Alkalihalophilus pseudofirmus: one gene and its partner. The protein of the gene in region 1 interacts with the protein of each later gene in a pairwise test. Links are inferred from orthologs where the notes say so. Each region holds a gene or a part of one and is shown on either strand. Other genes may lie near its edges. The genes, in order: PQ478_RS15180 and purT.

Region 1 (10,317 bases):
GTTGAGCATCCTGTGACTGAGATGGTAACAGGGGTTGACTTAATTAAAGAACAAATTAAAGTAGCAAGCGGAGAAAAATTATCTTTCACTCAAGAAGAAGTGACATTTAACGGCTGGTCAATTGAGTGCCGTATTAATGCTGAGAACCCGTCTAAAAACTTTATGCCTTCACCAGGGAAAATTACAAACTACCTGGCTCCAGGCGGTTTAGGTGTGCGTATCGATTCTGCTGTATATCCTGGTTATGTTATTTCACCGTTTTATGATTCAATGGTAGCTAAAGTCATTACTTATGGTGCGACACGTCAGGAAGCAATTGACCGAATGAAGCGCGCATTAGCAGAGTTTGAAATTGAAGGAGTAGATACAACGATTCCTTTCCATTTGAAGCTTCTGAATCATGAAACCTTCGTATCGGGCGACTTTAATACGAAATTCCTAGAAGAACATGATGTTATGGGAGTTAGAGCAGTAACAAAATAAAGGATTTGGAGGAATGTATGATGAATGAAAATCACATTCTAGAATTAGAAGATCAAAAATCTGAGCTTGGTACAGTAGAGATCTCGCCAGAAGTGATTGAGGTTATCGCGGGTATTGCTGCATCTGAGGTAGAAGGTGTTGCAACAATGCGTGGTAATTTTGCTGCTGGAGTAGCTGAAAAGCTTGGCCGCAAAAATCACGGTAAAGGTGTAAAGGTCGAGCTTGATGAAGAAGGAATCACTGTGGATGTCTCTGTTGTGATTTCATACGGTGTTCAAGTACCTGAAGTAGCAAAGCTTATCCAGCACAATATTAAACAAGCGCTGCAAACAATGACTGCGATTGATCTGCAAGCGGTCAACGTCCATGTAGTAGGTGTTCAATTTGAAACAACAGAAGTAATTGATACAGAAGCATTATCGTAAGAAGGATAGAGCGGCCAAGAGTCAAATCTTGGCCGCTCTTGCTCATTTCTTAATGATCTATTGGATTTAAAGGTGAAATAAAGGAAAGAATATTGTGAAAACGAAGGATAGGGAGGAATAAATTCGATATTGTTCTGTTTTCACAAAAAGTGTTATGCTATTATCAACATATTAACGACTTATTTTATTAATAAGGTAAAGGGGTAAGAACTGAATGAATCGAAGACTGGCACGACTACGAGCAGCCCAAGCATTATATCAAATGGACTTAACCGGTTCAGAGATGGAAAGTGCAATTGAAAGTGTATTGGAAGATAATGAGAAGCAGAGTGAGTTTTTCACACAATTAGTTCAGGGAACAACTGAACTAAAAACAAAGATAGATGAAACCATTTCAGCTAATTTAGAAGGCTGGACGATTTCAAGAATGGGGCATGTTGATCGCGCCATTATTCGTATGGCTATGTATGAAATGTTGGAAGTAGAAGATATTCCGGTCAATGTTACATTTAATGAAGCAATTGAGTTAGCAAAAGCTTTTGGCGGAGAAGAAGCAGGACGTTTTGTTAATGGAGTCCTTTCGAAATCTATTGAAACGCTTAATCTTGATCGAAAAAAATAATTAAATGAATGAGTAAGGGGAGTGGGAAACATGAGTGCTGCGTTACTAAATGGGAAAGAGCTTGCTGCTAAAAAAAGAGAAACAATGAAAAAAGAGGTTTCAAAACTTATAGAGGCTGGTATTAAGCCAGGTCTTGCGGTGATTTTAGTGGGTGAAAATCAAGCATCGAAAACATACGTAAGATCTAAGCAAAAGGCGTGTGAACAAATTGGTATTCATTCTGTCCTCACGACGATGCCTGAAGATACGACAGAAGAAGTATTATTAGCAGAGATTGATCGTCTGAATGAAGACCCTGATATTGACGGAATTCTCGTCCAGCTGCCCTTGCCTTCACAAATCAGTGAGAGAGCAGTGATTGAACGTATTGCTCCAGAAAAAGATGTGGATGGTTTTCACCCCGTTAACATTGGAAGAATGATGACAAAAGATAAGACATTCTTACCATGCACGCCATTTGGAATCGTAGAAATGTTAAAAGAGGCTGACATACAAATGGCAGGAAAGCACGTTGTAGTCGTAGGTCGAAGCAATATAGTCGGAAAGCCTGTTGGACAACTCTTGCTAAATGAAGATGCAACCGTTACATACTGCCACTCTCGTACAGATGACATTGCAAACTTTACGAAGCAAGCGGATATTCTTATTGTAGCAGTAGGTCGTGCAAAAATGATTAAAGCATCAGATGTCAAAGAAGGTGCGGTAGTTGTTGATGTTGGTATGAACCGAGAAGATGGTAAATTATGCGGAGATGTTGATTTTGATGAAGTGCGTGAAGTAGCTTCTCATATCACGCCTGTACCTGGCGGTGTTGGTCCGATGACAATTACGATGCTTCTTGAAAATACGATTCAATCAGCAAAAGAACGAGCATAAGGAGAACTTTATGAGCGTAGGAGACATTGTATCCGTTTCACAATTGACCAGGTATATTAAAGGTTTAATGGAACATGACCACATTTTGACCGATGTATGGATACGTGGTGAAATCTCTAATTTTAAACTACATAGTCGTGGTCATATGTACTTTACGATTAAAGATCAGAATTCACGTATACAAGCGGTAATGTTTGCTGGACATAATCGTTATTTAGCCTTTAAACCAGAGAATGGGATGAAGGTTTTAATTCGTGGCGAAGTAAATGTATATGAGCCTTACGGTCAATATCAGCTCTATGCAAAAGAGATGCAGCCTGATGGAGTAGGGAGTTTGTTCTTAGCGTATGAAAAGCTAAAAGAAACCTTACAAGAGGAAGGCTTGTTTGATGAGTCTAGAAAAAGACCAATCCCTCGTTTCCCAAAAAAGATTGCAATCGTCACGTCGCCTACCGGAGCTGCTATTAAAGACATGCTTGCTACTTTGAAGCGCCGTTACCCGCTTGCTCAAATTACATTGCTTCCTGTACTCGTTCAAGGGCAGGAGGCACCTGCATCTATTGTGCGGGCTGTAAACCAGGCAAATGCAGCGAATCAATTTGACACTTTAATCGTGGGCCGCGGCGGTGGATCGATTGAAGAATTATGGGCCTTTAATGATGAGGGAGTTGCTCGCTGTATTGCTGCTTCTACTGTGCCTGTAATATCCGCAGTAGGGCACGAAACAGATTTTACGATTAGTGATTTTGTAGCGGATCTTAGAGCACCTACCCCAACAGGTGCAGCGGAGCTTGCAGTACCTGATGTAGCAGAATTGCTTCATTCGAGACAAGTTCTCCATAACCGGCTTAAAAGACAGATGAAGCTTAAAATAGAAGAACATCAAGAGCAGTTAAAGCGTCTTAAGCGTTCTTATGCCTTCAGATATCCTCTGCAGCTCATCAGGCAAAAGGAACAAGAACTAGACACTCAGCTTGAAAGATTGCAAAGGGCATCTAAGCGTCATATGTCTGATAAGCAACAACAATTTCAACTTATCGAAAAAGCCCTGCAGCGGCTCCATCCTAAAGGCCAGATCAAAGACGCGCAATCAGGTTTGAAAGATAAAAAGCTCCGTCTTGAAAAGTCAATGACTCAGCACCTTTCTAGACATGAACAACGGTTTAACCATGTAGTAAGTGAGTTGAACCTGCTTAGTCCATTAAGGATTATGGAGCGAGGCTATAGCTTGGCCTATACTGAAGGCAAAGAAGAGTTGGTGAAGTCAATCCAGCAAGTTGATGCAGGACAGAAGGTTGAAGTAAGAGTAACTGACGGAGTAATTTATTGCCAAGTAGAAGATAAACAATCAAAACATTCATAAAGCAAAAAGTGAGATGGAGGGATTAAGATGACCAAAGCGGCAGATACGACGGCAAAAGCGAACGAAATAAGCTTTGAAGAGGCCATGGAGCAATTAGAAACGATTGTAGAAAAGCTTGAGCAAGGCGACGTACCTCTTGAAGAGGCTATCTCAATGTTTCAAGAAGGAATGCAGCTCTCCAAAGAATGTCACTCGAAATTAACGAGTGTAGAAAAGAAGATGGATCAAATCCTTCATGCTGACGGTGAACTTGAAGCGACGGATTTTCAGGAGGAGGAAGAGTGAACGAGCAATTAAAGGGTTTCTTTAACGAATATAGGAAATTAATCGATGCCAGACTCCCTTCATATATCGAAGACCTCAGAGCTCCAGACACGTTAAAACAAGCAATGACCTACTCCTTGAAAGCCGGAGGGAAAAGAGTTCGCCCCCTCCTTTTGCTTGCTACATTAGACGGATTTAATCGACCAATAGAAGACGGTCTTGATCTGGCTTGTGCGATAGAAATGATTCATACGTATTCACTTATTCATGATGACTTGCCTGCCATGGATGATGATGATACAAGAAGAGGCCAGCCGACAAACCACAAAGTATATGGAGAGGCAATGGCAATACTTGCAGGAGATGCTCTTCTTACATATAGTTTTGAATTAATTACAAGTATGTCTGCTGTACGTGAGGAGCCTGCAAAAGCTTTGACATTAGTGCGGGAATTAGCCAAAGCAAGCGGGCCTTGTGGGATGGTCGGGGGTCAAGTGGCTGATATTGAGGGTGAAAATCGATCACTGACTGTTAAGGAGTTAGCAGACATTCATCACCATAAAACAGGAGATCTTCTAGCTTATTCAATCATCGCAGGGGCTGTTTTAGCTGATGCAAGTGAGGAAGACTTAGAACATTTGCGTATGTTTGCTATTGAGCTCGGGCTGCTTTTTCAAATTAAAGATGACATCCTTGATGTTGAAGGAGACTCAGATAAACTAGGTAAGCCGGTTGGAAGCGATGATGGAAATAATAAGAGCACATATCCTAGTCTTCTTGGGCTAGATGGAGCAAAGAAAATGCTTGATGTGCATACAATGAAAGCAAAAGAACATCTTGAGGCAGTGAAGATGGACCGAACGTTGCTTTTAGCTTTAACTGATTATGTAGCAGGCCGCGACCATTAATTGGAGTCGTACGGACTTCTTTTCCATTGAGCTTCTTGTATAGAACATGTTATACTTATGTATACGAAGAGTGGTGCAGTATTCTAGTCAGTCCTCCGTTTTTGAAGGCGGGGCTAAAAATCCGCCAAAGGGCACATCGATGAAGCTCCTTGTCTTGGCTTGAGGCGCCCAGCCTTGGGTCTTGACTGGGAGAAAAGGTAGTAGGGCGATCCACAAAGGCATGTGGGCGATGACCCTACTACTGTGGAGGCCTTTTGCAGAAACGGTATGTATTAGATGCCGTTTTATGCAAAAGGTATGAACCTGCATAGGCAAACTAGGGAGTTTGTCTGCAGCGTAGCCTGCCTTGAGTGGAGTTAGAGGGGATTATGGATATGTGTTCGCCTCATTGTCGGCCAACAATGAGACGTTCTTACCATATGAAATCTGCTCTGCAAAAGAGGATAAAAGAATGGCTCGGGACTGTTGAGGAAATCTCCTAGACTGTTCAATTGAGTTGCAGTTGACATCTATTGAGGATTACAGTGTAGACTAAGTGGTAATCCAGTCTGACGTTTGGTGACAGCGTCAAATTTGGTATAATGGGAAACCACCATTGCGGCGACGCGTGGGACTGAATTGGGAAAACCTACTGGACCTAAGCTACAGAGTTTACTCTTTAGATGACCACTCCATTAATTTTTATGTACGTTACATAACTAAGTATAAAGGTGATACAGATACGAATATGAAACCTCTATTGAAATCGATACATTGGAGTTTGGGAATTGCCGTTATCACACTAGTGTTAGCGGCTATTTTTTCAGTTATTTCCACATTTGTATTAAGTGGAGTAACATGGGCTGTTGGCATGATCATCGTTTTTATTATTGTCTTTTTTGGTGTGTTTTTTGATACAATCGGTGTAGCGGCTACAGCTGCACACGAAAAACCCTTTCATGCAATGGCATCTGAGAGGTTAAATGGTGCAAAACATGCGGTGTTAATTACCCGCAATGCAGACAAGTTTGCCAATTTTTGTAATGATGTAATTGGGGATATATCAGGTATTATCAGTGGTACAGCCTCAGCTTATGTTGTACTTCAACTTTCTATCCAGCTAGGATACGGCGAAACCTCGATCCAGCAATTTTGGATTTCAGTCCTGTTTACGAGTGTTGTGGCCGCATTAACTGTTGGCGGAAAAGCGATTGGCAAAACCTTGGCGATCCATTATGCAACCCCGATCATTTACCAAGTTGGTAGATTATTGTACCTTTTAGAGGTAAGATTAAAAATAAAAGTATTTCAAAACAACGTAAAAACGAAGAAAAAGTTAAAATGATACTAAGACAAATCGACATGAAAGTGAGGGTTTCTACATGAAGCTAGAAGAGTTTAAAAACCCGAGCGTACTAAAAAATTATTCAAAAGATGAGATGGCTGAATTAGCAGAAGACATTAGGAGCTTTCTTATTGAGAAGCTTTCAGTAACAGGCGGTCACCTAGGACCCAATCTTGGAGTAGTTGAATTAACGCTTGCTCTTCATCAGTTATTTGACAGCCCGAAAGATAAATTTATTTGGGATGTGGGACATCAAGCTTATGTACACAAAATCTTAACAGGAAGAGCTGGCCAATTTGATCAGCTTAGACAGTATAAAGGGTTATGCGGGTTCCCAAAACGTAATGAAAGCGAACATGATGTGTGGGAAACAGGTCATAGTTCTACTTCTCTTTCTGCAGCTATGGGTATGGCTGTTGCGCGTGATCTGAAGGGGACAGATGAAAACGTTGTAGCGATTATTGGAGATGGTGCCCTTACTGGTGGAATGGCTCTTGAAGCCCTGAATCATATTGGACATGAGCAAAAAGATCTCATTGTTGTTCTTAATGATAATGAAATGTCAATTGCTCCAAATGTAGGTGCGCTTCACAGTGTTCTCGGTAGATTACGAACAGCTGGAAAATACCAAAAAGCTAAAGAAGAGTTAGAACAGCTAATCAAAAAAATACCAGCATTCGGCGGGAAGCTTGCCACAACGGCAGAACGTGTCAAAGACAGCTTAAAATACTTGCTCGTATCAGGGATCTTCTTTGAAGAAATGGGCTTTACGTATCTTGGTCCTGTTGATGGACATGACTTTGATGACTTAAAGGAGAATTTGTCTTATGCAAAGAAGACAAAAGGACCAGTTCTTATTCATGTTCTAACAAAGAAAGGTAAAGGGTATGAACCGGCTGAAAAAGATGAAAAAGGTACTTGGCATGGTTTAGGACCATACAAAATTGAATCCGGTGAAGTTGTTAAAAAGCCAGGGCCTCCGAGCTACAGCGGTGTGTTTGCTGAGACATTGAAAAAAGTGGCTAAAGAGGACAAAAGAATTGTGGCAATTACAGCTGCAATGCCTGGTGGAACAAAGCTCGATGTGTTTGCGAAGGAATTTCCAGATCGGATGATTGATGTAGGTATTGCTGAACAGCATGCGACAACAATGGCAGGAGGGCTCGCTACTCAGGGAATGAAGCCTGTGTTTGCCGTCTACTCAACATTCCTGCAGCGCGGATATGATCAAATTGTCCACGATATATGCCGTCAAAATTTAAATGTTGTGTTTGCGATCGATCGTGCTGGATTAGTAGGTGCTGATGGTGAGACTCATCAAGGAGTCTTTGATATTGCCTATTTACGTCATTTGCCGAACATGAAAATTTTGATGCCTAAAGATGAAAACGAATTGCAGCACATGATTTATACAGCTACCCAGTATAATGATGGGCCGATTGCGGTTCGTTATCCTCGTGGGAATGGCTACGGGATTAAAATGGACGAAACTCTAAAAGTGCTTCCGATTGGCAAGTGGGAAACGGTGAGAGATGGCAATGATGCCTGTATACTGTCTTTCGGTACGATGCTTCCTGTAGCAGAAGAAGCGGTAGAACAACTCGCAAAAGAAGGTATTTCTGTGAAGCTTGTTAATGCTAATTCAGCAAAGCCTTTAGATGAGGAGCTGCTTCATGATTTGGCTAAAGCAAACATGCCGGTATTAACCTTAGAAGAGGCTTGTGTACAAGGCGGATTTGGCAGTGCAGTGTTGGAATTTTTCCATGATCACCATTATCACAACGTAGAAGTCAATCGAATGGGTATACCAGATGAATTTATTGAGCATGGAAGTGTAGGTCAGCTGCTTGAAGAAGTTGGCTTAACGAGTGCAGGGGTCGTTGAACAACTGTCAACCATGCTCCCTAGAAAGCAACAAAGGGCGTAAGAAATGGCTAAAAAAGAACGTGTAGATGTATTGCTTGTAGAACGAGGCTTGCTAGAAACAAGAGAGAAAGCAAAGCGCTCAATTATGGCAGGTCTTGTTTTTACCGGCACAGAACGAATAGATAAAGCAGGTCTGAAAATTGATGCGGATGCTCCCCTTGAAGTGAAGGGTGTGTTAATTCCATACGTAAGCCGCGGGGGATTAAAGCTTGAGAAAGCTATTGATGTATTTCAGTTAGATTTGACAGATAAAGTAGTGCTTGATATCGGAGCCTCCACAGGTGGATTTACAGATTGTTCGCTGCAAAACGGTGCGAAAAAAGTTTATGCACTTGATGTTGGTTATAATCAGCTTGCATGGAAGATCCGTCAAGACGCGCGAGTGGTTGTCATGGAGCGTACGAATTTCAGGTATGTCAAACCAGAAGACCTGACAGAGGGGCTTCCTCATTTTGCGACCATCGATGTTTCGTTTATTTCCTTGAAAATCATTCTTCCTGTATTGAAAACGATCCTTATGCGGGGCGGTGAGGTTGTTGCGCTCGTTAAGCCTCAATTTGAAGCAGGCAGGGAGCAGGTAGGAAAAAAAGGAATTATCAGAGATTCTTCTGTACATAAGGAAGTATTAGAAAAAATGGCAGCCTTTGTACAAGCTGAAGGGTATACACTTGAGGGATTGGACTATTCTCCGATAAAAGGCGGAGAAGGGAATATTGAATTTCTTATGCACCTAAGCCTTGATAAAGAGGAATCACATCCAATAGCGGATCTAGTCATGCGAATTGATGAGGTTGTGACTCAGGCTCATGAACAATAAAGATGAAAAAGAAGGAGATATTCCTTCTTTTTCTTTTGAATAAATACAGAGTTTAGATAAGTAAATTGACTATTGGTTGTATAATCATCCAAAGTTGTGGATAATGAAGAAAATGGAATAGAAATAGGTGATAAATATGAACAAAGGACAACGTCATATTAAGATCCGCGAAATCATTGCAAATCATGAGATTGAAACTCAAGATGATTTAGTTGAACAATTACGCGCGGAAGGATATTCTATCACGCAAGCTACGGTATCAAGAGATATTAAAGAGCTGCACTTAGTAAAAGTGCCAATGCTTGACGGCCGATATAAATACAGCTTGCCGGCAGACCAGCGATTTAATCCGTTGCAAAAGCTAAAGCGAGCTTTGATGGACAGCTTTGTCAGTATTGATCGATCAGATCATATGATCGTGATGAAAACATTGCCCGGAAATGCAAATGCCATTGGGGCACTCATTGATAATCTAGATTGGACGGAGATTATGGGGACCATTTGCGGTGATGATACGATCCTTATCATTTGTAAACATAAAGAAGATGCACCTCAAGTAACCGAGCGCTTTTTAGAGATGTTGTAGGAGTGAGTAGAAAATGTTAGTTGAATTATCAATCAAACATTTTGCGATCATTGATGAATTAACGATACCTTTTGAAAAAGGTCTAACTGTGCTTACAGGTGAAACGGGTGCAGGGAAGTCCATTATTATTGATGCGATCGGCCTTTTACTAGGAGGACGTGGATCGGCAGAATTTGTTCGTCATGGAGAAAAACGGGCCGAAATTGAAGGGCTTTTCAGCATCGAAAACCATCATCCAGTCATTAGAAAAGCACAAGAATTAGGGATAGATGTCCAAGATGATATGTTTGTTTTGCGTCGGGATATTACGGCTCAAGGAAAAAGTATTTGCCGAATAAACGGAAAACTGGTAACACTAGGGATTTTGCGCGAGATTGGTGGAGGATTGGTTGATATTCATGGACAACATGAGCACCAAGCTCTTCTTCAAGCGGAACATCACTTAGGAATGCTCGATAGTTATGCGAAGTCAGACTTAGCGCAAGCAAAAGCAGAGTATAAAAGTATATTTGAGAGGGCTTCTGCACTTGAAAAGCAAGTTAAGCATTTAAGTCATAATGAACAAGAAATGGCTCAACGCATTGATTTATTAACGTATCAATTAAAAGAAATCAATGAGGCAAAGCTTGAGCCAGAAGAAGATCGTTTATTAACAGAAGAGCGGTTTAAGCTAGCTAACAGCGAAAAGTTATTTCAATCGCTAAATGACAGCTACGGAAATCT
Region 2 (10,446 bases), 580 kb from region 1 along the record:
ACCGGGCTAGAAGAAGAACATTTTGGTGAATTGATGGAATGGGAAGAAGTGGATAAACTCATCCCAAGGTATACGAGTTTTACGATTTCAGACCTTGAAACAGGACTAAGTTTTCGAGGACAGCGCAGAGCAGGAGCGAATCATGCGGATGTGCAGCCTTTAACATTAGAAGACACAAAAATCATGAAAGAGATATATGGCGGAAAATGGAGCTGGGCGCGTCGAGCGATTCTTATCCAACATGACGGCCGTGAAATCGCTGCTTCTATGCATGGCATGCCGCATGGGGGCGGGGCCCTTGCAAATGGATTTCCAGGTCACTTTTGTATTCATTTTGCAGGGAGTGTAACACATAAAACGAAGAATTTGGACTTGTCTCATCAAGTAATGATACACAAGGCTGCAGGGTTAGTTGTTCCTTTTGTAAAGCAGCAAACGCCTGAAAATATCGTACATTTATTAGCAACAGCATACAACCATAATGATTCAGACTTGGCCAAATTAATTCATATACCTAAAACCGACATCCGAACGGAAGAATTAAAACAGATAGAGATTATGCGAATCACAAAAGAGCACACACCTAGCTTAGATAACCTTCTGTACCGGGAAATACCCTTTACGTACAGGTTGTCTGAGAGAGGGAAAAAGGAAAGAGAACTCACAACCACATTCCGCTTACAAAGAGAATCTCCTCTAAGTGAATGGAGAATGATTAGAACCGCAATCAATTAACATTGCGGTTCTTTTTGATAATATAGTGAGATATTCACTCAATTAGTAAAAAAACGAAACTGTCTCATGTTGGAGGCAGCTTCGTTTACAATTCCCTTTCTATTCATCTACATCAACTTCAGGCGGGAGTTTATTAGGCGCACGAGGAACATCGCGCGGTGTATAATCAATTTCCTCCGATGAGAAGACTTTTACAAGCAAGGTTCCGTGATACGTTTTAGCGAGGATCAAAATCGGCTGATTATGCCTGTTAGTAAAGGCAAAGTCAGGGCCATACCAGCTGACTGTTGCATCTCTTCCTGGCGGCACGTACGTCACACGTTTTGAATGCGTATAACGCTCAATGATGTTCATGCCAGCTTTATCTACGGCATTAAACAAGGTCGATGAAACCTGACAAATGCCGCCGCCGATTCCTTCCGTTAATTCACCGCGCACAATGACTGGTGCTGGAAGGTAACCTCGCTCAGGTGTCCTCTTGCCCACCGCTTTATTAAAGGAAAAGCGTTCATTTGGAAAGACAACATAATTATTAATCGCTTCAGCTGCGAGGGTAATATTATGGGCTCGTTCCTTGTTGTGTGAATTGAAATAGGTAACATAGGCACCCATCTGAACAGCGCGGATCTCTTTTAACAGTTCTTTATCTACTTTTGCAAATAGAGTAAAGGTCGGCACGTCAGTTGAGACCCGTTCGCTTCCGTAAAAATACTCAAAAAATAACTCTCTAAACGCTCTGCGGTCTAAGGTTATCCCAGTTTCTTCAGGGATAATCTGGCCAAATTCATCAAGCTTGGCATTTACAGGATCCATGTACACCTGAGTGGCAATGGTATCCTCAAGCTCAGCGTATTTATCCTCATCTACAGCAGCTCTGCCAAGAATGCCATCTGCAAATTCAGTGCGATGAATGGTAATCAGTGTTTCACCGTCATGGGTTAACGTTAGAGTTTCTTCACTCGGCATAAAAGAAAATAAAAGTATGATGGATAGTAGTGCACTTGACATTTTAATGGTAATCACCCCTCAAACTAGTATGAGTCTGGGTCTAGATTTTCATTCGAAAAAAATCGACAGTGCCGGGGTGTTCCGTTGTATAATGGACTGATGCAGAATACGAACAAACAAAGAAAGGAGAGTAAGCGATGAAAGGTTCGTTTGAGCAAAAAAATAAGCCGGACATTGATCCAAAAGATCCACGATTTAAAATCGCTCATCGAGAGGCGCTGATTGGAGTCATTTTAGTCATCATAAACTTCGCATGGTGGTACGGCTTTGCATATGGACTTGGCTCTAAGCCAGTGAGTGAATATACATATATATTCGGACTGCCTGCATGGTTTTTCTACAGCTGTGTAGTTGGATTTCTCGTTATGGTTGTTCTCGTCATTATTGCTGTAAAGGGATTCTTCAAAGAGGTTCCGTTTGAGGATGAGGAGGGGGAGTCTAAATGAACTGGCCCGTCATCATTCCACTGATTATTTTTTTAGCTTCAATTTTTGTCGTTGGTTTTTGGTCTTCGAAGTTTTTAAAGCGGTCTGACTCCTTTTTACAAGAATATTTCCTAGGGAGCCGGGAACTTGGCGGCTTTATATTAGCGATGACCATGATTGCTACATACGGCAGTGCTAGCAGCTTTATCGGCGGGCCTGGCATCGCTTATACCCAAGGATTAGGCTGGGTACTACTTGCAATGGCGCAAGTGGCTACAGGTTATTTTGTCTTAATGGTGCTTGGGAAAAAATTTGCGATCTACGCGAGAAAATACAAAGCGATTACGCTTGTTGACTTTTTAAAGCAGAGGTATCAAAGCAAGTGGGTCGTGCTGTTTTCTGCCTTCAGCATTATTATCTTTTTATTTTCAGCTATGACTGCCCAGTGGGTTGGCGGTGCACGATTAATTGAGTCGCTAACTGGGTTAAGTTATACGTCGGCTTTATTTATTTTTGCCGTTGCGGTCTTATTTTACGTTATTATCGGGGGCTTTAGAGCTGTTGCTTTAACGGATACGATTCAAGGTGTGGTCATGGTATTTGGTACATTGATCATATTAATTGGGACGATTATTGCAGGGGGCGGGATTACGAACATTATGCAGGATCTCGTCGCTGAAAATCCGAATTTGGTTACCCCGTTTGGGCTTGACGGTGGATTGACGCCTGCTTATGTCTCATCTTTTTGGATTTTAGTCGGAGTAGGAGTTGTCGCTCTGCCGCAAGTAACCGTTCGTGCGATGTCTTATAAAAATGCCAAGGCGATGCACCGCGCCTTGATTACTGGAACAATTGTTGTCGGTTTTATTATGCTTGGAATGCATTTGATCGGTGTATTTGCACGTCCGATTCTTCCAGGCATTGAAGTGGCTGACAGTGTCATGCCGCTTATTACATTGGAGGTTCTGCCGCCATGGCTTGCCGGCATCGTACTCGCAGCACCAATGGCAGCGATCATGTCAACGGTGGATTCCCTGCTTCTTTTAGTCAGCTCCACTGTTGTTAAGGATGTCTATTTAAATTACATTAAGCCAAATGCTGCTGATAAAGAGGTAAAGAAAATCACCATAGGAACAACCTCGGCTCTCGGTATTTTAGTGTTTATGCTTGCGTTAAGCCCGCCTGATTTGCTTATTTGGTTAAATTTATTTGCATTCGGAGGACTTGAAGCGGCCTTTATATGGCCTGTTATTATGGGACTGTATTGGCAAAGAGGGAACAAACACGGTGCTCTCGCTTCGATGATTGTTGGAGTGGCATCCTATATTCTTATTCATACCTTTGCGCCGAATTTATTCGGATTGCATACCGTGGTGTTCCCAATCGTATTATCCTTTATTTTCTTTGTGGTCGTCAGTTTACTAACAAAGCCTGCAAATGAAGCTGTCCTGTAGAGGGCAGCTTTTTCATTTATCTAGCAAGTTATAAAAGCGAATTATTTATGAACTAATATATATAAATGTTCGTAAATGGTGTAAAATACCTTGATTATATCATCTGATTCGCGTTATCATTAGTTAAAACCAATCATTTGATAAAGGGGTCGTTACATATGTATGGTGTGCCAAATACAGTGAATGCCAAAAAAATGCTGCTATTAGGATCAGGTGAATTAGGAAAAGAAATGATCATTGAGGCTCAAAGACTCGGAGTGGAAACGATTGCTGTTGACCGTTATGCGGGGGCACCAGCGATGCAGGTCGCTCACAGATGTCATGTGGTAAATATGCTTGATGCAGAAGAACTGCGCAAAGTGATTGAATTAGAAAAGCCAAATCTCATTGTTCCAGAAGTGGAGGCCATTGCAACGGATGCATTGGTTGAGCTTGAAGGAGAAGGCTTTAACGTCGTTCCTACTGCAAGAGCGACGAAGCTTACTATGGATCGTGAAGGAATCAGACGTTTGGCAAGAGAAGAACTAGGTCTGCCAACAGCGAATTATGCGTTTGCTGACTCTCTTGAAGAATTAAAAAAAGCGGTTGCTGAAATTGGTACACCATGCGTAATTAAGCCGCTTATGAGTTCTTCAGGAAAAGGACAGACACTTTGTAAAACATTTGATGATGTTGAATCCTCGTGGAATGAAGCGATTGAAGGCGGACGCGGGAAAAGCACACGAGTCATTGTTGAGGAGTTCATTCACTTTGATTCAGAAATTACCTTATTGACTGTCCGCTCTGTATCAGGGACTTCGTATTGCGCACCAATCGGCCATGTGCAAAAGGGTGGAGATTACATACAATCATGGCAGCCGCACCAAATGTCAGCTGCTCAAATCGAGGAATCACAGCAAATTGCTAAAAAGATTACTGATGAACTAGGCGGATATGGATTGTTTGGCGTTGAATTATTCTTAACAAAGGATAAAGTATACTTCAGTGAAGTGTCACCGCGTCCTCATGATACAGGCCTTGTTACATTAGTCACGCAGAATTTATCTGAATTTGCTCTTCATGTTCGTGCGATTTTAGGGCTGCCTATCACTGAAATCGAACTGCATTCAAACGGCGCAAGCCATGCGATTAAAGCAACAGAAGCAAGTAACACTTATCAAATGACAGGTATGGAAGACGCTCTAAGGGTTCCTAACACACAATTACGGATCTTTGGAAAACCGAATGCCCTCAAAGGAAGACGTCTTGCTGTCAGCTTAAGCACGGCTGATACAGTGGACGCGGCATGTGAACAGTCAAAGAAGGCTGCAGAGAAAATTGGCATTATTTATGAGAAGGAAGTCCAACCGATTAATTAAAAATCATTCCATTGTTTGTAAGCTGGAAAACATTGAATCTACTCCCTTTATTCGTCCATAGATGTCACTTAACATCTCACCTATAATGAGGGGAGCGAATAATAAAGGATGATCGGCATGGATAAAGAACAAGCGATTTCATTATGTGAGGACCTTCTGAGGAATGAAGAAGAAGTTTCAGAAGTGACCTATCTCTATCTATCTTGGAATATGAAACAAAACTATGAAACCAAAACATTCGAATGGCTCTTAGCTAACGCCACATTGCTCGCATCTCTTCAGGAACAAGCTGCAGCAGATGAGATTTTTATTGATATGCTAAAGAAAATGAAAAGCTATCAAGATGCTGTCAAGCTGATGAAAGACCCGGAGGAAGTAAGAGAATTTAACCGTTATACGAATGTGGTTCCGTTGTTTAGTTGAGTTGGTGATGCCCTTAACACTTAGTGTTAAGGGTTTTTTTATATTTAAAGAAAGTCTTAGAGATTTAGAGAAAGAGGAACTTTACTCAAATTATAGAACTCTTTATAAAAGGGGTGTGAAGGTTCTAATGATTGTACTTTATAAAGTTGATGAGATGTACGTTGATGAGCTAGCAGCATTGTTCGAAAAGGAAAAGATAAAAGTTCAATATTTTTCCTCTCTTAATTCACTACTAGACCAAGTAATGAATCCAATGATCATAGTGACTCCTGCGATATACAAGAAAGAGTTAGAGCATATTCCTTTGCCTATTATTCCTATAATGATTACTTCTTGGGACATTCAAGAATATATAAATCATAATAAGGAAACAAGTTATAAAGTAGTTGGAACTCAGGATGAAATAGATTGGTTGAAAAGAAGTGATTCAGCGTCTTCTTTTGTATTATTAAAAGATGCTTCCTCTATAGCAATAGATGATCGCACTGCATACATAGCACCTATTTGGCTGAAAAAAGAACTTGTTCATATACCGCTTCAACATCTCAATTTTGTCACACCAGGTAAAGCTGTTTTAATTAATATTGTTCAAATTGCAGCCTCCATGCTGACTTTTACTGAAGAGGTAATTAGGGACCGTTATCAAGTTGATGCCATACTTGATTCTGATCATGATGGGATTGTAACGGTTGACAAAGACGGAATAATAAAGCTTGTAAATCAACATGCTAAACGAATTCTTGGGTTAGATAACCACAGTATTGGGCAGAATATCACCTCTTATATACCTGATTCAGATATGTTACGTGTTTTGAAGACAGGTGTCGTAGAAATGGGAGATCTTGCAACAGTTCATGGGCGTAAGTTAGTGATTAATCGCTATCCCATTAAAATTGGTAAGAAAGTGATCGGTGCTGTCTCGAATTTTAAAGAAATTACTGATATTCAGAAAGCTGAGCTGAAACTTAGAAGAAGGTTACATGAAAATGGGTTAGAGACGGTATATTCCCTAGAGGATATTGTTGGACGATCCCCCATTATCCACTCTACTAAAAAACTTGCATTAAAGTATGCTGCAACAGACTCAACCGTATTAATCACTGGAGAGTCGGGTACTGGAAAAGAACTATTTGCCCAAGGAATCCATGCTTCAAGCAGGCGTTCATACGGGCCATTTGTAGGGATCAACTGCTCTGCACTTTCTGAAAATTTACTTGAAAGCGAGCTGTTTGGGTATGTTGAAGGTACATTTACTGGTGCGTTAAAAGGTGGAAAACAAGGGCTGTTTGAATTAGCTCATGGAGGCACATTATTTCTAGATGAAATAGGAGAAATACCTCAAAGAATTCAAACTCTTCTCCTTCGCGTGATACAGGAAAAAACGGTCAGGCGCGTTGGAGGAGATAAAATTATACCTGTAGATGTTCGCATTATAGCTGCTACAAATCGTGAACTTGAACTTGAGATCAAGGAACAGCGTTTTAGAGCGGATCTTTATTATCGATTAAATGTACTTGCGTTAGATATTCCTCCCCTACGAGAACGGTTAGAGGATATACCGGACATCGTAGAGATGTTTATGTCTGAGTTTAATAAAGAAAGAGGTTCTATTATTTTAGAGGTTGAAGAAGGCGTTTATCGAAAATTAAAGGAGTATGAATGGCCGGGTAACATTAGAGAACTTAGAAATGTTGTAGAAAGAATGGTTGTCTTAGAAGAAGGTTCGGTATTGAAAGCGGATAATCCATTTATCCCGTATATGGAAGAAAGGGAAGTAGCTAGACAAGCAGGGCTGAAAGAAAATGAGCAGCATTTAATCGTACATGCTCTTGAGAAATATGATAATAACCGAGTGCTTGCAGCTCGCTCCTTAGGTATTGATCGAACCACTTTATGGAGAAAAATAAAAAAATATAATCTATGATGTTGCAATCTGCAACATCATTGTTGTTTCTTGCAACTTAATGCAACCTTTATCTCTAAAGTAGTGTACTTTTATGTGGATTAAAATTGGCACAGTTCTTGCTTGTTATTTAGTACCAGCTCATTATTCAAGCAAAGCGGGGGGATAGGAAAATGGACTCTACACAGATTTGGGAAAAGATGTACATTGATGGTAACTGGTTGAATGCTTCGAATAAAGAAATGATTGAGGTTGTAAATCCCGAAAGTCAGGAAGTCATAACCGCAATACCACGTGGGCAAAAGCAAGATGTGGCACACGCAGTGACAGCAGCTAAGAAAGTGTTTGATTCTGAATCTTGGCAGTCATTAAAGCCTTCACAAAGGGGTAGAGCTCTTAATGAAATAGCAGCTAATTTAAGAGAGAATAAATCAGAATTAGCCAATATTGAAACAAGTGATACAGGCAAACCATTATCTCAATCAGAAAATGATGTAGAAAACAGCGCTCGTTATTTTGAATATTACGCTGGAATGGCAGACAAGATGTTCGGGGAAACCATACCAGTGGAACCTGGAATTCTTGATTATACGATTAGAGAGCCTATTGGGGTAAGTGCACAGATAATCCCCTGGAATTACCCCTTGCAAATTGCTTCTAGAAGCATAGCGGCTGCAATCGCCACAGGTAATACAGTTGTTGTGAAGCCGGCTGAAGATGCTTCACTCTCTATCCTAGCACTAGGGAAACTGATTGCTGGTAATGAGACATTGAAATCAGCTTTGCAAATTGTTACTGGTTACGGTCATGAAGCAGGAGATGCTTTGATTAATCACCCTGACATTGACCATATTACGTTTACCGGTTCTTATGATACGGGAGTCAAGGTGATGATGGCTGCAGCTAAACAAATCGTACCCGTTACATTAGAGCTTGGAGGTAAGTCACCCCATATCGTTTTCGAAGACTCTGACTTAGATGAAGCTGCTAAAGTAATTGTCCGATCATTTATTCAGAATGCAGGCCAAACATGTTCTGCCGGTTCTAGATTAATTGTACACCATACAGTCAAAGAACAATTACTGACGAAGCTAGTTAAGCTGATAGAATCTATCTCTATTGGTCCTGGAGCAGAGAATAACGAGTTAGGACCAATTATTACAAAAAAACAGTTCGACCGAATTCAAGCAATGGTTGAACAGGCTAAATTAGAAGGGGCCAATGTGATTACTGGAGGTAGACCAGCAGAGGTCATTCATTCAAGAGGTTTTTATTACCTGCCGACAATTTTAGATCGAATTTCTCCAAAAAGTGAGATTGCTCAAGAGGAAGTGTTTGGACCGGTACTTACTGTATTTGACTTTGAAACCGAGTCAGAAGCAATTGGTCTTGCTAATGGGACAGCTTACGGGTTAGTGACAGGTATCTGGACAAAAGATATCTCGCGTGCTCACAGGGTTAGCAACAAAGTAAAAAGCGGTCAAGTATTTATAAATAATTACGGCGCTGCAGGAGGGGTAGAAATGCCTTTTGGCGGTTATAAGAAGAGCGGTATTGGCAGGGAGAAGGGTGTTGAAGCTTTGCAAAATTATACACAGCTAAAAAATATTGCAGTCAAAGTAACATAAAAATCTACTAAACTATAAACGTTTGTGAGGTGTGTTCGCTTGAAGCATTTTTCTATTTCTGTCATTGCAGGGGATGGGATCGGTCCGGAAGTCATGCGTGAGGGATTAAAAGTCGTTGAAGCAGCTGAAAAGCTTCATGGAGGGGTTCGCTTTTCATATGAATCATACGGATGGGGGTGTGATTATTACTTAAAAAACGGAATGATGATGCCAAAAGATGGGCTTGATCAGATTAGAGATTCAGATGTCATTTTATTTGGTGCAGTTGGTGCTCCTGAAGTGCCTGACCATGTATCAGTTTGGGAACTGATCCTTCCTATACGGCGGACGTTTCAACAATATGTCAATCTTAGACCGATTAAACTGCTTAAAGGTCTTGAGAGTCCATTACGTCATAAGACGCATGATGACCTAGATTTTCTAGTTGTAAGGGAGAATACAGAAGGTGAATATTCAAATATTGGGGGGAGGCTGCACGAAGGAACCCCTTATGAATTAGCAATCCAAAACAATGTTTTTACGAAATTCGGTACAAAAAGAATTTTAGAATATGCATATACTTTAGCCAATAAAAAACAAAAGAAAAACATGACGATTGCAACTAAATCAAATGCTATTAACTTTGCAATGCCTTTTTGGGATGAGATAGCAAAAGAAATAGCCGGTCATCATCCTGAAATAGAAACGAATATCTATCATATTGATGCTCTAGCAGCCTACTTTATCTCTAAGCCAGAAGAATTTGATATTGTTGTCGGCAGTAATCTATTTGGTGATATCTTAACCGACTTAGGTGCAGCGATCGTAGGAGGGTTAGGGTTAGCTCCTTCAGGAAATATCAATCCTGACTTTCATTACCCCTCTATGTTTGAACCGATTCACGGGTCTGCACCGGATATTGCAGGAAAAGGAATTGCTAATCCTATTGGGCAGATTTGGAGCGTTGCAATGATGATGGATCACTTAGGTTTAACGGTACTAAGTGAGCTGATTATCCAATCGATTGAAGAGGTACTTCAAGAAGGGCTTGTACGCACACCAGACTTAGGAGGGAATTCGTCTACAGTTGAAGTAGGAGAGGCTATTGTCCATAAGTTTAAGCAATTAAGTCAATTCGTTAATTAATCTAAGGTGGTGAGAGGTGTGGCATTACAATTAGCAGGTAAAACCGCAGTGGTAACTGGGGCAGGTTCTGGCATGGGAAAAGCTGTAGCACAGCTATTTGTTCGCGAAGGGGCCAATGTTGTATTTGCTGATATTAACATGCAGGCAGCTGAGGACGCAGCAAGTGTTTTTTCAAACGATACGACTATCACCGTTAAAGCAGACGTAGCAAATGCTAAAAGTGTCCAGTCTTTAATCTCTGAAACAGTCGAAAAGTTTGGAACCCTTCATATTATAGTTAATTGTGCGGGAATCCCTCAATCATTTACTCAGATTGAAGAGTTAGAGGAGGCAGAATGGGATCGTTTAATGGATGTAAATACAAAGTCAATCTTTCTAACAACTAAA

What was found.
Region 2: the proteins of PQ478_RS15180 (region 1) and purT interact in binary tests that used the Escherichia coli proteins (3 or more experiments, as listed by UniProt). The link is inferred for Alkalihalophilus pseudofirmus from one-to-one orthologs.

Annotation. Positions count from the first base shown.
Region 1 is NZ_CP117835.1:2,845,852-2,856,168, reverse strand. Bases 3,190-5,995 are described here. They hold PQ478_RS15180 (polyprenyl synthetase family protein), read left to right. Parts: upstream 3,190-4,050; coding sequence 4,051-4,941; downstream 4,942-5,995. Other genes in these bases: PQ478_RS15175 (hypothetical protein), read left to right, coding at 5,669-5,995; xseB (exodeoxyribonuclease VII small subunit), read left to right, coding at 3,797-4,054; xseA (exodeoxyribonuclease VII large subunit), read left to right, coding at 3,190-3,769. In the rest of the region: accC (acetyl-CoA carboxylase biotin carboxylase subunit), read left to right, coding at 1-483; PQ478_RS15205 (Asp23/Gls24 family envelope stress response protein), read left to right, coding at 504-908; transcription antitermination factor NusB, read left to right, coding at 1,123-1,530; bifunctional methylenetetrahydrofolate dehydrogenase/methenyltetrahydrofolate cyclohydrolase FolD, read left to right, coding at 1,561-2,406; more of xseA, read left to right, coding at 2,417-3,189; more of PQ478_RS15175, read left to right, coding at 5,996-6,265; dxs (1-deoxy-D-xylulose-5-phosphate synthase), read left to right, coding at 6,303-8,192; PQ478_RS15165 (TlyA family RNA methyltransferase), read left to right, coding at 8,196-9,008; ahrC (transcriptional regulator AhrC/ArgR), read left to right, coding at 9,145-9,594; DNA repair protein RecN, read left to right, coding at 9,608-10,317.
Region 2 is NZ_CP117835.1:2,261,273-2,271,718, reverse strand. Bases 2,946-5,880 are described here. They hold purT (formate-dependent phosphoribosylglycinamide formyltransferase), read left to right. Parts: upstream 2,946-3,780; coding sequence 3,781-4,980; downstream 4,981-5,880. Other genes in these bases: PQ478_RS12220 (sigma-54 interaction domain-containing protein), read left to right, coding at 5,531-5,880; PQ478_RS12225 (hypothetical protein), read left to right, coding at 5,098-5,403; panF (sodium/pantothenate symporter), read left to right, coding at 2,946-3,622. Outside these bases: PQ478_RS12250 (hypothetical protein), read left to right, coding at 1-735; PQ478_RS12245 (VanW family protein), read right to left, coding at 835-1,743; PQ478_RS12240 (YhdT family protein), read left to right, coding at 1,881-2,189; more of panF, read left to right, coding at 2,186-2,945; more of PQ478_RS12220, read left to right, coding at 5,881-7,327; PQ478_RS12215 (aldehyde dehydrogenase family protein), read left to right, coding at 7,480-8,934; PQ478_RS12210 (tartrate dehydrogenase), read left to right, coding at 8,974-10,059; PQ478_RS12205 (SDR family oxidoreductase), read left to right, coding at 10,078-10,446. UniProt on the Escherichia coli protein: Involved in the de novo purine biosynthesis. Catalyzes the transfer of formate to 5-phospho-ribosyl-glycinamide (GAR), producing 5-phospho-ribosyl-N-formylglycinamide (FGAR). Formate is provided by PurU via hydrolysis of 10-formyl-tetrahydrofolate.